3 regions of the Gorillibacterium sp. sgz306347 genome follow, and region 1 is predicted to be linked to each of the others. Evidence: riboswitches for the same ligand, from Rfam matches in the RefSeq annotation. Region 1 holds a riboswitch; each other region holds the start of a gene.
What was found. A riboswitch is a leader RNA that binds a small molecule or an ion and turns the genes downstream of it on or off. The one in region 1 is predicted to bind cyclic di-GMP.
Positions count from the first base shown of each region.

Region 2: another riboswitch for cyclic di-GMP. It lies ahead of AC6I6H_RS17060 (chemotaxis protein CheX); the one in region 1 lies ahead of AC6I6H_RS17570 (transglutaminase domain-containing protein).
Region 3: another riboswitch for cyclic di-GMP. It lies ahead of AC6I6H_RS14235 (anti-repressor SinI family protein); the one in region 1 lies ahead of AC6I6H_RS17570 (transglutaminase domain-containing protein).

Region 1 is NZ_JCAPET010000038.1:39,619-44,202, forward strand. Features, by position in the region: gene AC6I6H_RS17560 (ABC transporter ATP-binding protein) at 1-810, opposite strand, end outside; gene AC6I6H_RS17565 (BMP family lipoprotein) at 904-2,040, opposite strand; gene AC6I6H_RS17570 (transglutaminase domain-containing protein) at 2,316-3,128, opposite strand; cyclic di-GMP riboswitch class I at 3,143-3,226, opposite strand; cyclic di-GMP riboswitch class I at 3,282-3,363, opposite strand; gene AC6I6H_RS17575 (class D sortase) at 4,405-4,584, opposite strand, start outside.
Region 2 is NZ_JCAPET010000036.1:9,593-14,176, reverse strand. Features, by position in the region: gene uvsE (UV DNA damage repair endonuclease UvsE) at 1-357, shown strand, start outside; gene AC6I6H_RS17065 (inositol monophosphatase family protein) at 535-1,392, shown strand; cyclic di-GMP riboswitch class I at 1,518-1,606, shown strand; gene AC6I6H_RS17060 (chemotaxis protein CheX) at 1,681-2,139, shown strand; gene AC6I6H_RS17055 (glycoside hydrolase family 94 protein) at 2,429-4,584, opposite strand, start outside.
Region 3 is NZ_JCAPET010000025.1:13,757-18,340, reverse strand. Features, by position in the region: gene AC6I6H_RS14250 (DUF3863 domain-containing protein) at 287-868, shown strand; gene AC6I6H_RS14245 (hypothetical protein) at 1,357-1,629, shown strand; gene AC6I6H_RS14240 (pentapeptide repeat-containing protein) at 1,705-2,310, opposite strand; cyclic di-GMP riboswitch class I at 2,523-2,610, shown strand; gene AC6I6H_RS14235 (anti-repressor SinI family protein) at 2,647-2,844, shown strand; gene AC6I6H_RS14230 (YitT family protein) at 3,083-3,703, opposite strand; gene AC6I6H_RS14225 (Lrp/AsnC family transcriptional regulator) at 3,909-4,352, shown strand; gene AC6I6H_RS14220 ((2Fe-2S) ferredoxin domain-containing protein) at 4,531-4,584, shown strand, end outside.

The sequences.
Region 1 (4,584 bases):
CTTTTTGCCGCTTTTTACCGACAGGTTGTCCAGCTCCAGCACGGTCGGCCCCGGTGTGGCGGGCTTCTTGTCCACCCGGAACGAAACCTGACGGCCGACCATCATTTCGGCCATGAGGGCTTCGCTCGTATCGGCGACATCCACCGTTCCGATCGTTTTGCCGCGCCGGATGACCGTGCAGCGGTCCGCCAGCGCTTTGATTTCTTTCAATTTATGGGTGATCAGGATAATCGATTTTCCTTCGGCGATCAGGCTCTTCATGATCTTTCCGAGCTCCTGAATTTCCTGCGGGGTCAGGACTGCCGTCGGTTCGTCAAAAATAAGCACTTCGGCGTCGCGGTACAGCATCTTGAGGATTTCCACACGCTGCTGCATGCCGACCGATATATCTTCAATTTTGGCATAGGGGTCTACGTTCAGGCTGTACTGCTTGGACAGCTCTTCGATCCGGCGGGCGGCCGTCTTGACGTCCAGCACCACGCCGTACCGGTTCACTTCCTGGCCCAAAATGATGTTTTCGGTAACGGTAAAATTCTCAACCAGCTTGAAATGCTGGTGCACCATACCGATGCCCAGGTCGTTGGCGACGTTCGGGTTGGCGATTTTCATTTCCTTGCCGCGGATCTTGATCGTGCCGCGGTCCGGCTGGTACATGCCGAACAGGATGCTCATCAAGGTTGACTTGCCCGCCCCGTTCTCGCCGAGGAGGGCGTGAATTTCCCCTTTTTTCAGCGTCAGCGTAATGTTGTCGTTGGCGACGACACCGGGAAATTCTTTGCGGATGTTGTGCATCTCGACTACGTAGTCCATGCAACGACTCCCTTTTTTCGTTATGGTATCCTTTTCGACTTCAAGCCAAAAAAAAGACGGAGGAACCCGTCTTTTTTTTGGCTTCGGTCTGAATTACTTGATCAGGTCGCCTTTTTCGGCAGCAACCGTGATTTCGCCAGCCTTCAGCTTCTCGAAGGTTTCTTGGACCTTGGCAACCGTTTCTGCGCTCAGGTTCGGGTTTTCTTCCGGAATGCCAATGCCGTCGTTCTTCGCGTCAAACGTCAAGGTTTGTCCGCCCGGGAACGCGCCGTCCAGCTCCGCTTTGATCATGTCGTAAGCGGATTGGTCGATTTTCTTCATAGCGGAGGTCAGGATGACCGATTTTTCGCCTTCGTAGATGCCGTCCGCGTATTGGTCAACGTCAACCCCGATAACCCAGGCTTGGCCTGCGCGGTTTTTGGCTTCGTTGATCGCGCCAACGCCTACGCCGCCGGCTGCGGTGAAGATGACTTTTACGCCGCGGTCGTACATTTGGGCGGCCAGTTGTCCGCCAGCGGCGGAGTTGTCAAAGCTGCCTTGGTAAACGACGTTTTCCGGTTTGATGCTCAGCTTCGTGCCAAGGTTTTCGTTTGCGTATGCAACGCCTTGCTGGAAGCCCCAGTTGAACTTCTGAACGGCCGGGATTTCCATGCCGCCGATAAAGCCCGCTTCGCCTTCCTTCAGCTCGAGAGCGGCAGCGACGCCGGCGAGGAAGCCGGATTCATGCTCGGCGTAGAAAATCGCGACGGTGTTCTCGGCAACGGAGTATTTGCTGTCGCCGCTGTGAGGAGCGCCGTCGATGATAACGAATTTTGCGTCTTTGTATTTCTCTTGTGCTTTGAAGATCGCCGTTTCGAATTTGAAGCCCGGCGTTACGATAAACTTGAAGCCTGCATCGTACAGGTTGCCGATTTCCTTGGTGTAGTCGGCTTCCGTCGTACCGGTAGGTTTCAGGTACTTGTGTTCCAGACCGAATTCGGAGGTTGCCTTTTCAATGCCTTCCCAGGTGCCTTGGTTGAAGGATTTGTCGTCGATGGTGCCAGCATCCGTAACCATGCCCACTTTGAAGTCGGCGTTTCCGGCCGGTGCGCTTTCCGAAGGTTCCGTGGTTGCAGCCGCTCCGCCAGCCGTCGCCGACGGGGAAGGACTTGCGCTTTCCTTGGTGCCGCAAGCTGCCAGAAGACCCATCATCATCACGAAGATGGTTAATACAAGAAAGCCTTTTTTCATTCGTCATTGCCCCCGATATCCTGAATTATTGGGAAACCATTGGTTTGTCCAGTTCTAACTATAAGCAAAACAACCGCCAGTTTCAACTGATTTTCAGCCACTTTTCGCGTTTTTCCACCCTTTTTTGAAAGGTAAACGATTACATGAGGCGGAATTGCGATCATTCTCCTTTAATGTGTCCAAAACGTTCGAAAAACCCTCACGCTCCATGTGAGGAGGCAAGGGTTTTGATGGTCGGCGCTATCGCACAGTAAATGTAGTCGAGGAATTTCTTCTTAATAAACTTTGGCCCCTTGATAGTCGGACGCTTTCTTGGCGAAGGACGTTTTCAGGTTCCCTTGTTTATAGCCGGCGTCAACCGTGGTGTCGACAATGACCCACTTGCCGTTCAGGAGAACTTCGTTCCAGGCGTGGTATTCATCGACCAGCGAGGATTGGCCCATAACCAGCTTCGTCGGAACCCCGACGCTGCGGAGCATGGCCGCATACAGAGACGAGTAACCGTAGCAGATGGCCTTCTTGTCGGCCAATACTTTGTCGATGTCCGGAATGTAGCCGCCCTTGACCGTTTTGGCCAGCTCGTAGTCGTATTTGACATTCGCCACAATGTAATTGTAGATGGCTTTGGCCTTTTGCTCGTCCGTCTTCAGGTTCTTCGTCAGTTCCTTTGCTTTCTTGACGGCTTGCGTTGCGTTCTTCCAATCTACGTTTTGAACGGAATTGAGATAAACCGCCGAGCTGCTGCTCAGCGAAACCTTGACGGAGTCGCTGTAAAGGGTACGGTATTTGTTGCCCGAAACGTTCTCGAGAATCGAAACTTTGTACTCGCCGTTGCCGGATTGCAGCGGGAACGCTTGCTTGTCTTCGGCCGGCAGCAGATCGTACGTGTAGGTGCTCTTGTCTTTGGAGATCATCACTTTGGTTTTTACCGAAGCTTCGGCGTTATAGGTTACAGCAATGACGCCGCGGTGAAGATTGGACTTGTCCAGCCACGAGGCGCTGGAAGCCGCTTCAGCAGCGGGCGCATATGCGGAAAGACCGAGAGACAATACCATGGCAGAGAGAAACGGCAGGATGAATTTACGCATGGATAAAACCCCTTTTCGGTAGCTGGCTGCCACCCCCGGAGGGGACAGGCCCTGTAGCTTTGCGTCCCTGCCTTTCGGCAGGTTTGCCTTGTCGTGGTTAGCTTTATCCGATAAATGTGAAGCCGATGGAATGCAACAAAAAAAGCCTGTCCATTCGGTAGCTGGCTGCCACCCCCGGGGGGAAGGCCCTGTAGCTTTGCGTCCCTACCTTTCGATAGGTTTGCCATTTATCGTGTAAGCTTTTACTAGTACTAGTTTACCAGAAAATGAGAAAGAATCAAGGCTTTTCGTCAAATTTTTCAGAAACATTTGCTCCGGTTTTCGGAAGAATCGTAGTCCTCTCATGCTGCCTAAATTCTACGCGGCGCTGCTATTTGCGCTATTTACCGGAAAACAACGGAAGATGAAACGGCTCCAAATCTATTCCTTGAAAGAGGCTGATAGACGATCCGGCTAGCATAGCCGCCCGTTTAAGCATTTGCTACCGGACAGGCGGGCTATTAACTGGGCGGTAGTCGGCAAGCCTCTTTTCAACATATGCTTTACCCGAATAAAAACACGCCTGAAAATGCGGGAACGGCAGCCGTCGCCGCTCTTGACGGTAGCGATGGCTGAGACTCGTTCTCCCATACGCCTCCTTTTGAGCCGTCCGATGGCTATTTTAGCCCCGAGCTAATCTCCTTCCCGTAATTTTCACAGTATGTGATGTCTCGGAGGTGAGCTTGGAGGGCTAACGGTTGCCACAGAGGCTATTTGCTTCAAAAAAGGGGCTTTCAATTTGTAACGGTTGCCACAGGGCTTATTTTCGGTTTTTTGTTTGTTTTGGCCCGTGATTTTGCGAAATAGGCGCCGTGGCAACCGTTAGCCGTAAAAAAGGCCGATTTTTGCGCAAATAAGCGCTGTAGCAACCGTTAGCGCACGGCGGTGGAGCGGCACCGAACAGAAGGGCCCCATGGCCGTTTCATTTTCCTTCACGCTATCCCCGTTTACCTTCTCATATGCAAGCCTCCTAAGCGCCCGCTTTCCCCGGATTCTTTTCGGGGCAAGCGGTATTCCGGGAAACAGGAAAAACCACAAAAAAACCCGGATTCACCCGGGTTCAGTTCGTAATGGCTGATATGCACGTCATAGAAGGGGGGGGCGGATTGCAGACATGGGGCGAGGCAGGACCCCGCCTTTTTCAATGGCCGGCTTTTGGCATCATTCGAAATGTCCGTGTCATTCCCGCTCCGGAATCCGGCGTTAGCTGGAATGCCGCCTCTGCCCTCTTCCATTTTCAAGATACGAGTTTGGCGTGAACGATCAAGCGGTGCGTGGCGTTGACGACCGGATCACAGGTAATCAACGTCAGCAGGCGGTCGGTATGGTTGCGGTTGAGGACCGAGACGTCGTCCGGCTCCACGATCGATGTCTTGTAAACCTGGTAAACATAGGTTTGGCCGTTTGCGTCCACCCG
Region 2 (4,584 bases), on a different contig from region 1:
GTCGGCGTCCCGATGGTGCTCGACATCCATCATCACCTGGTTAACCCGGGGGGAGGCGAGCGGGCGGAAGAGCTCTGGCCGAGAATCCGGCGCACCTGGGAACGGGACGGGGCGGCTGCGATCCCGCCCAAGATTCACGCCTCGAGCCCGAAATCGGAGTCCGATATGCGGGCGCATGCCGATTATGTAGATCCCGGTCCGCTGCTGGAGTTTTTCCGCCGGGTAGCGGAAGGCACCCCCCGGCTGGACGTAATGATCGAAGCCAAGCAAAAGGACGGAGCTTTGTTTCGGCTTATGGACGAGCTGACAAAGATGGAGGGCGTCCGGCGCCTGGACGGCGCGTCCGTCGAGGTTTAAGCCGGGCGGGCGGCGGACGGGCCGCGGCATGGCAGCCGGATAGCCGGGGGCCATGCCTTTTCCGTTTTGCGGGTTTGTCAGGAGTAACGATAATTTTTGGCTACTGCTCCGTGGTTTTTCCCGGGGAACTCTTTTATACTAAATGAAACGCAAAACTACCGGAAATGAGTGATCCTTTTGGCAGACCAACCGAACGTGCATTTTTCCCCGAGCGGCAAAAGCTATACGGCCGTCGCCATCAACACGGCGGCGAAGGCGGGAGAATGGATCAAAAGCAAGCTGGGCGCCTTCACCTCGCTTCAGGTAAAGACCTCGCAGCACGACCTGGTGACGGAGATTGACAAAGGGTCGGAAAAGCTGATCAAAAATTTGATCCTGACGCATTTCCCGACGCATTCGTTTTTGGGGGAGGAAGGCGTGGAGCCCGGTCCCCTGGCCTCCGCCAAGGCGCTGGAGGAAGCAAGCTCCGCGGAATACCTGTGGATTGTCGATCCGATCGATGGAACGACCAATTTTGTGCATACGTTTCCCTTTTATTCGGTTTCCATCGCCCTAGCCTATAAAGGACAAGTTATCGTAGGTGTGGTTTATGACCCGTCGCGGGATGAGCTGTTTGTAGCCGAAAAGGGGAAAGGCGCCTATCTTCGCGGGCGGCCGATCCGGGTGGCGGAAGAGAGCACCCTGGCCACGAGCCTGGTTGCCACCGGCTTTCCGACCGACCGCAGTCTGGCCGAAGCCAACATGAGAGGACTTACGGCCATGGTTCCAAAGGTGCGCAATGTCCGCAACGGCGGCTCTGCCGCCCTTCATTTGGCCTATGTCGCGTCGGGACGCCTGAGCGCTTTTTGGGAAGTAAACCTCAATGCCTGGGATCTGGCGGCCGGCGCTCTCCTGGTGCAGGAGGCGGGCGGACGGATCAGCGATACCCGGAACACCGACTATCATCTCGGCGTCCGGCATGTCGCTGCCACAAACGGTCATATTCACGACGAACTGATTTCGGTTCTCCAGGAAGCCGATGCGACCGGCTACTAGGAAAGAAGTCTCTCAAATGCTGAAGATTTGTAAAATTGTGTCGGGCTCTGCCTTGTGCTATTGCTAATTATTGCTTGGGACCTTATACTTGTAATATCGACAAGGACTGTGGTCCTAACAGCAGATAGCGATAAGGGCAAACCCGCCGAAAGACGGGGACGCAAAGCCTCGGGCCTAAAGGAACAGAAACTCCCATGGCAGCCGGGTTGCCGAACAACATGTTGCGAACTTGTTGGGATGACCGGTATCGCTTGATTCGCAGATTTTTTTGGGAGTGAGGCGAGGAAAATGCAGGCAGAGTACATCAACCCGTTTCTAATGTCTTCCTGCACGGTTATCGAATCGTTGATTCAGGTGAAGCCGACGCTGGGAGAATTGAAGATCAAACTCATTGAGATGCAGGACAATCACGTCTGGCTCAAAATCGGCATTGTGGGCGGAATGACCGGGGACATCCTGTTCGGCTTTCCCGAACCGGTTGCGCTGAAGATCGCCTCCGCCATGATGGGCGGTTACGCTCTGACAGAGTTTGACGAAATCAGCCGCAGCGCCATCTCCGAGCTGGGCAACATGATCAGCGGCAATGCAAGCACCCTTTTGTATAACCAGGGCATTGTCGTCGACATTACGCCGCCGTTTTTTATGGAAACCGGCAACTTGCCCGGCAACGGCAAGCTGAAGTCGATGGCGATTCCGCTGAATCTTCAATCCTACGGGCAATTTGATATTTACGTGGTCGCGGTTTAACCGCCCGGCAGCCCGTAATCCGTAACCCGGCATCCCTCTCCCGCAGGCGGAGAGGATTTTTTTTGCCCGGAGCAAATGGGCCATTCGCGAAAAGGAATGGCTACGCCCCGAGTAAAAAGGAATCGTAACCTGCATCAGGGGCGTAAAGAGTGCGTTCCGCATGCAGGGGCGCATTGTCTGAGCGGATCGCAGGAGTGCGAGGGAAGTACACAGCCGCTACGGAAAACAAAAAAACCGGCATCCTGCCCAATAAGGGCGGAATGCCGGTTTTGCTGTTTCCGGAATCGGCTTAGCCGAGGACGACTTCCACCTGATGGGTGCCGCCATCGCCGATAACCGGCAGGATGTTGCCTTCGATTTCCTTGCCGTCTACCGTTACCTTGGCCACGCCTTTTTGGACATGGTTCGGGTTCGACACTTTGATTTCAAACGTGTCGCCGCGGAAGACGCGGGTAATCGTGTAACCGTCCCATGCCTGCGGAATGCAGGGGTCTACCATCAGCCCGTCAAACTCCGGCTTGATGCCGAGAATCGCCTGGGTAATGGCGACGAAGTTCCAGGAGGCCGTGCCGGTCAGCCAGGAGTTCTTGGCTTCGCCGTGGCGAACCGCGTCGCGTCCGGCGATCATTTGCGAGTAGACGTACGGCTCCATGCGGTGCAGGTCGCTGATCTCTTCGCGGTATGCCGGTGCAATCTTGCTGTACACCTCGAACGCGCGGTCGCCGCGGCCGACAACCGTTTCCGCGATCATGATCCACGGGTTGTTGTGGCAGAAAATCCCGGCGTTTTCTTTGTAGCCCGGGGGATAGGAAGAGATTTCGCCCAGGTTGATGTAGTACTTGGAATAAGGCGGCTGCTGCAGCACGATGCCGTGCTTGGTTTCGAGCTTCTCGACGACGGAATCGAGGGCTTTTACGGCGTCGCCCGTTTCCACCCCGATGCCGGCCATGACGCACATGCCTTGCGGCTCAATGAAGATTTGACCTTCTTCGCATTCCTTCGAACCGATCTTGTCGCCGAAGTGGTCGTAGGCGCGGAGGAACCAGTCTCCGTCGAAGCCGTGCTTCATGGTCGTTTCTTTCATGCCGTTGATGAGGGCTTCCGCTTCGGCGGCGTCCTTATCCAGGCCGCGGCGGCGGCAGAGCTCGATATAGTCGGGGCCTACGAACACGAACAGGCCGGCGATGAACACGGATTCCGCCACTTTGCCTTCAATGTTCTCCGTCGTCTGGAACGATTCGCCCGGCGTGTTGGAGAAGCAGTTCAGGTTCAGGCAGTCGTTCCAGTCGGCGCGGCCGATCAGCGGCAGCCCGTGCGGCCCGAGGTTGTTCGGCACGTGGTAGAAGGAGCGCTTCAGGTGCTCGAACAGGGTAGCGGTGTTGTCCGGGTCGTTGTCGAACGGAACTTGCTCGTCCAGGATGCTGAAGTCGCCGGTTTCCTTCACGTAAGCGGCGGTTCCGCTGATCAGCCACAACGGGTCATCGTTAAAGCCGATGCCGACTTCGGTGTTGCCGCGTTTCGTGAGCGGCTGGTATTGGTGATACGCGCTGCCGTCCTCGAATTGGGTGGCGGCGATATCGAGAATCCGCTCGCGGGCCCGTTCCGGAATCTGGTGAACGAAGCCGAGCAGGTCCTGGTTGGAATCGCGGAAGCCCATGCCGCGGCCGATGCCGGATTCGAAATAGGAGGCGGAGCGGGACATGTTGAACGTAACCATGCATTGATACGGATTCCAGATGTTGACCATCCGGTTCAGCTTTTCGTCGCCGCTTTGGATCATGTATTTCGAGAGCAGGTTGTTCCAGTAGGAAGCGAGCTCGGCCAGGGCGGCGTCCACGTCTTCGTCCTTCGCGAACCGGGCGATCATGGCTTCCGCGCGGGTCTTGTTGATGACGCCGAGGGATTCCCATTTCTCTTCCTGCGGGTTTTCAACATAGCCGAGAATGAAGATGAAGGTTTTCTCTTCGCCGGGCGCGAGGGAGATGTCCAGGCTGTGCGAGCCGACCGGATACCAGCCGCTGGCGACGGAATTGGACGATTTGCCGGCGGCCACCGCTTGCGGGTTATCCAGGCCGTTGTAAGCGCCGAGGAACGTGTCGCGGTCGGTGTCAAAGCCGGTTACCGGCGCGTTTACGGAATAGAACGCAAAATGGTCGCGGCGCTCGCGGTACTCGGTTTTGTGGTAGATGACCGAATCCTTCACTTCCACCTCGCCGGTGCTCAGGTTGCGCTGGAAGTTGGTCATGTCGTCGTAAGCGTTCCAGAGGCAGAACTCGGCAAACGAGAAAAGGGTAACCTTCTTGTCCGCATTCGATGTATTGCTGACGGTCAGCTTGTGGACTTCGCCGTTGTAGCCGAGCGGCACGAAAGCGAGCTGGTTGACTCGGATTCCGTTGCGTTCGCCGGTGATCGAGGTATAGCCGAGACCGTGGCGGCATTCATAGA
Region 3 (4,584 bases), on a different contig from region 1:
GCTTTTTCCCATTTATTCGGCCGGAAATAGCCAAAAATCGTATGATTAGTTGCTTTTTTGCACTTCCTGTCCCACCCTGCATGCATGATGGTCTCCGTGGGAAATTCGCACCCGCCGCCCTTTTGCCGATAGATGCCCACCACCTTGCCGTTTTTCTGCAGACTACGATGTCCGAGGGGGGGGACTACTCCACGAAGTTAATGGTAGGACAAGTCGGTTTGGATTTCCCGCTCCATTGACATTCGTAACGAATGCCGTAGTAATGGTCGAGAAGAATGGTTGTCCTATGGGGGGCAACATTAACGCAGCGTCCGGAACAACGGTTACCGGGATGGTCTATGCAGCCTCGGAAGATGCCGGATACAGTGTGTCGAGTACATTTGAGCTTCTGGTAGAGCCAATTGCAAACGAAGTAGAGTATTTCGCCGTATCTCTGCTGCTCGCAGGAAATGGCTCCAAGGCCACGACGATTTCGGAAATGGAAGAAATGCGAGGCATGCTCGCCGTGCTGGATCCGGATTTGACAGTTACCTGGGCGTTGGACAGTAATTTTGTGTTTTATGAATCACAGCGGCCCCAGTTAGCTAAGGTTCTGGAATATGTGGACCAGTACGGGGACGAGATTGGGATTGTCTCCTCGTATCCGAATAATCGCTTGTTGAGCGAATGGCAGGATGAAATCAACTCTTGGCTGTACATGTACCGTTACAATGCATTGCCTGCATTGCATGAAGGAAATACCAATGGCTTGCCTTCGGTATGGGGGATGAACAATCCAATGGTTCCTGCTCAGAATGCCGGGAATAACAGTTCGAACCCCCAATTTGAAAGCAACTTGGACCGATTTCATTCAACGTTTTCCTGCTGAAGTTGATGTGGAGATTACAGGCGTGCAGCGAAAGCAAGGTTGTCCGAGTTGAAATTTAACGATCCGGTCCTCTATGAGTGATCCATAACTTATCAGTGCGCCCATACCCGAGCACGAAATGTGCTTAGGGTATGGGTTGTATTTTTTATCGGCAGGCGCAGCCTGCGTTTTTTGTCTCTGCACCGAAAGGGGAAAGCCAAGCGTCAAGCCTACTAAAGCCATACTTTTTCTACTAAATGGAATAAAGTATACTTATAGGAAGGAGTATATTTGACAGGGGATTAAATAGGGACGAATTTCGTTAAAAGGGTCTCCAGGAGGAGGGCTTTGCAGCAACTGAGGCTTTTCCCGCACATCGGGAGGAAGCGTTCATCGGGTTTCCAAAAGGAGGATATCCGCTTTCCGGGGGAACTGCGGGAAGCGGGACTTATTGGAAGACGGAAGCGGCCGGCGCAATCCGGCGAAAAAAATAAAGGGGAGGGACAGCCATGTTTGGGTTGCTGACAATCATCATCAATCTGATTATTGCGGCCGTGGTCTTTTTTGTTCTGTATGCAGTCGTGAAAGCGGCGATCAATCACTCGGTGCTTCACGAAACGTATCTGACGATTGCCAGCATGCGGGAGCAGCAGGAGAAGGACATGATGCGGATGAGAAAGCAGCTGGCGGAGCTGCAGGAAACGCTGGATGATCTGAAGGAGGAACGGACGGTCAGCGGCAGCGGGGTGTCGCCAGACGAAGGAGAGCCGCGCCAAAGTTGAGCGGCCTTCCGCAAAAGGAGCGCGGGCGGCAAGGCCCGCGCTTCAGGCGGCACCGCGGACCGGAGCCCTCCCGGGTCAATCGATTTTGGCTCCGTAGCAGCGGGCCAGCGCGACGGCCTGTGCAAGATCGAGGCGGGCGCCGGTCACGTCGAAGGCTTTGAAATCTACGCCGTCCATGACCGCTTCCCGGAAATCGGCGCCTTTTACGGCGGCCTGATGCAGCCGGGCGCGAGTTAAATCCGCTCCGCGCAGGTCCGCCTTCTCCAGCTTGCATTCCGACAGATCCGCCTCGACAAACCGGATGCCGCGCAGCGGCTGTTTGTTCAGCCGCGCCCGCCGCAAATTGGTATAGGACCAGTCTCCGCCGGTCAGCGTAATGCCGTCCAGATTGGCGCCGGCGAAATCGGAACCGGTCATTTTGCAATCCTCGAACCGGGCTACAAACAGGGAGGCATTCTCGAAACGGCAGTTGGTGAACGCCGAACCGGTATGGCGCGATGCGTTCAGCAGAGCGCCGCCGAAGTCGCAATCGGCAAACCGGGTGTTGATCGTGGCGCATTCCTCCAAAGAGGTGCCGCGGAACCGGCAGCGCTCGAACGTGCACCGGATCAATTCGCCCTCCCGCAGATCCTGGCCGCTGAAATCAACCTCCGTATAGGTACGTTCCTCATAAGAAAACACCGTTTTATCCATCCTTTCCCGTGGCTGAAGCCGCTGTCTTGTCTCTTTTTCCATCTTACACAAAATGAACCGGTGCCGAGCGTTTTTTTCGCAGAACGGGTGGAGCAAATGCCGGATGAAAAAATGAGAAGCCGTCAAAAAGTGACAAACTTAACATTTTTCTTGTGGTATGCTACTGTTGGTAAAATTGCTTCGTTCCTTTGAGGCCGAGCAACAGCAAAGGGCTAACCCGGCTGAAAAGCGGGGGCGCAAAGTTACAGGTCTTCTGTATGCAAGTACAATGACGGCTGGACTGCCTGGGGAATCGGTACTTCTGATTTTACGGAGGGGTAAACGATGATCCAACTCAACTCACCGCACGAGGGCAAACTTGACCGGGAATGGATGGAGCTGCTGTCCGAAGCGCATCGGATGGGGATCGGCATCGAGGAAGTGAAGGAATTCTTTCGCACTACCGCCAGAAAAGAACTTAGGCACCGCATACCGCAGGAGTACCCGGCAGCGAACGGGAAACGCATCCACCGGATCGGGTAAGCAAATGGTTTCCGCCGAAGGAAGCGCCGGGGATTGTCCGCATTGCCAGGCTGCAAAGACGCCCGCCACCGTTCGTGCGAAGCAGGCGTCTTTTTGTTTCGCGGAAACGGACTGACCGGGCGGCCCTGCCCGGATCGGAAGACAGCGGATTATGGCGGAGCCGTTACCCGGTGTGCGATTCCGGTTTCTCCGGTGCTTGAAGAGACTTTCCTTCTTCGGAGGATGAGGGAGAGACTGGTTACGCGGTCGGCTGGGCGCTTGGCCCCAGCGGCACGCGGCCGACGGCGGCGCGGGTTTTTTCCGCGATCCGGGTTTTGAAGAAGCTGATGATCGCCGAGGTCACAGCAATGGAAAGGACCGAGTACACGCCGCGTACGATGCCGACGGAAGAAAGGCTGATCAAAACCACGGCGCAGTCGAAGGCAAAATTGATTTTGCCGGGATTCCAGCCGTAACGCTGCTGGAGAAACAGCGCCAGGATGTTCGATCCGCCCAGCGACGCGCCGTTCGAAAACAGCAGCGACAGCCCCAGTCCGATGATCACGCCGCCTGCGAGAGCGCCGAACAAAGGGTGCAGCTCAAAGGCGGGGAGCCACCGGTCGGCGGCCGTCAGGAGAGAAAGCAGTGTGACCGACAACACGGTGTAGAGCGTAAAGCGCCATCCGAGCCGCATCACGGAGAAGACATAGAAGGGAACATTGATAGCAAAAAACAGGATGCCGAAGGGGGTCTGCAGCAGATAAGACAGCCCGAGAGCAAGCCCGGCCGTTCCGCCGGTCACCGCGTGTGCGTGCTTTAGCAGTAAAAAGCCGGCTGCCGCAAGTAAACAGCTGAGGAAAATCAAGCTTATCTTTCGCATGGAGGGTACCGCCTTCTGTCGGAAGATCGGACCGCTTCGGGTCCGTCAGGGCGGCGGGCCGCAACGCGACCGCCGGAATGTTTGTTTTAGGATAGCTTACGAAAGCGATGTCAAACCATATCACATTGAAGAAAAACATATGTTACTATTGGTAACACTGAAGCCTTTTAGGAAACATAAACTACATTTTGAAAGTTGGGCGTTTATGGACCACATTGATAGTGAAATGCTGAAACTTCTGCAGGCGGACGGGCGCATGACCGTCAGCGAGCTGTCCAAACGGCTGGCGCTGAGCCGGCCGAGCGTGTCGGAGCGGCTGCTGCGGCTCCAGGAGAAGGGCGTGATCATGGGATTTTCCGCCCGCGTTTCGCCGGAGGCGGTAGGGCGCAATACGCTGCTGATGATTCAGATCAGCGAATTGAAGGTTTCAGCCCAGGAATTTGAGCAGAAGATCAAAGAAGATGAGGATATCATCGAATGCCACCGGGTCACGGGGATGATCGGGTATATTCTCAAAGCGGCGGTCGAAGGCATGGACGGCCTTCGTCTTCTGGTGGACCGGCTCATGCCCTACGGATCGATCAATACCTCGGTGGTGCTGACCTCTCCCGTCTCGTACCGGCCCGTGCTGCCAAAGGAAAACAAATAGGGAAGTGAGGAAAGATTACATTTGGGTGTTTATCAGGAGAATATTGTTAAATATTTGAGAACAATCGGCGGAATCGCTCTTCTATCCCGTGAAAGGGCGCTATAATACGGCTAACAAACGTCATTAAATCTGACATTTGCGGCGCGAATTTATGGCGAAGGAGACGGTTGAATTGAACATGCGGATGAAGGCGTTGAAACGGCATCTTTTTTTCTGCTGCAGCGAGCACTGC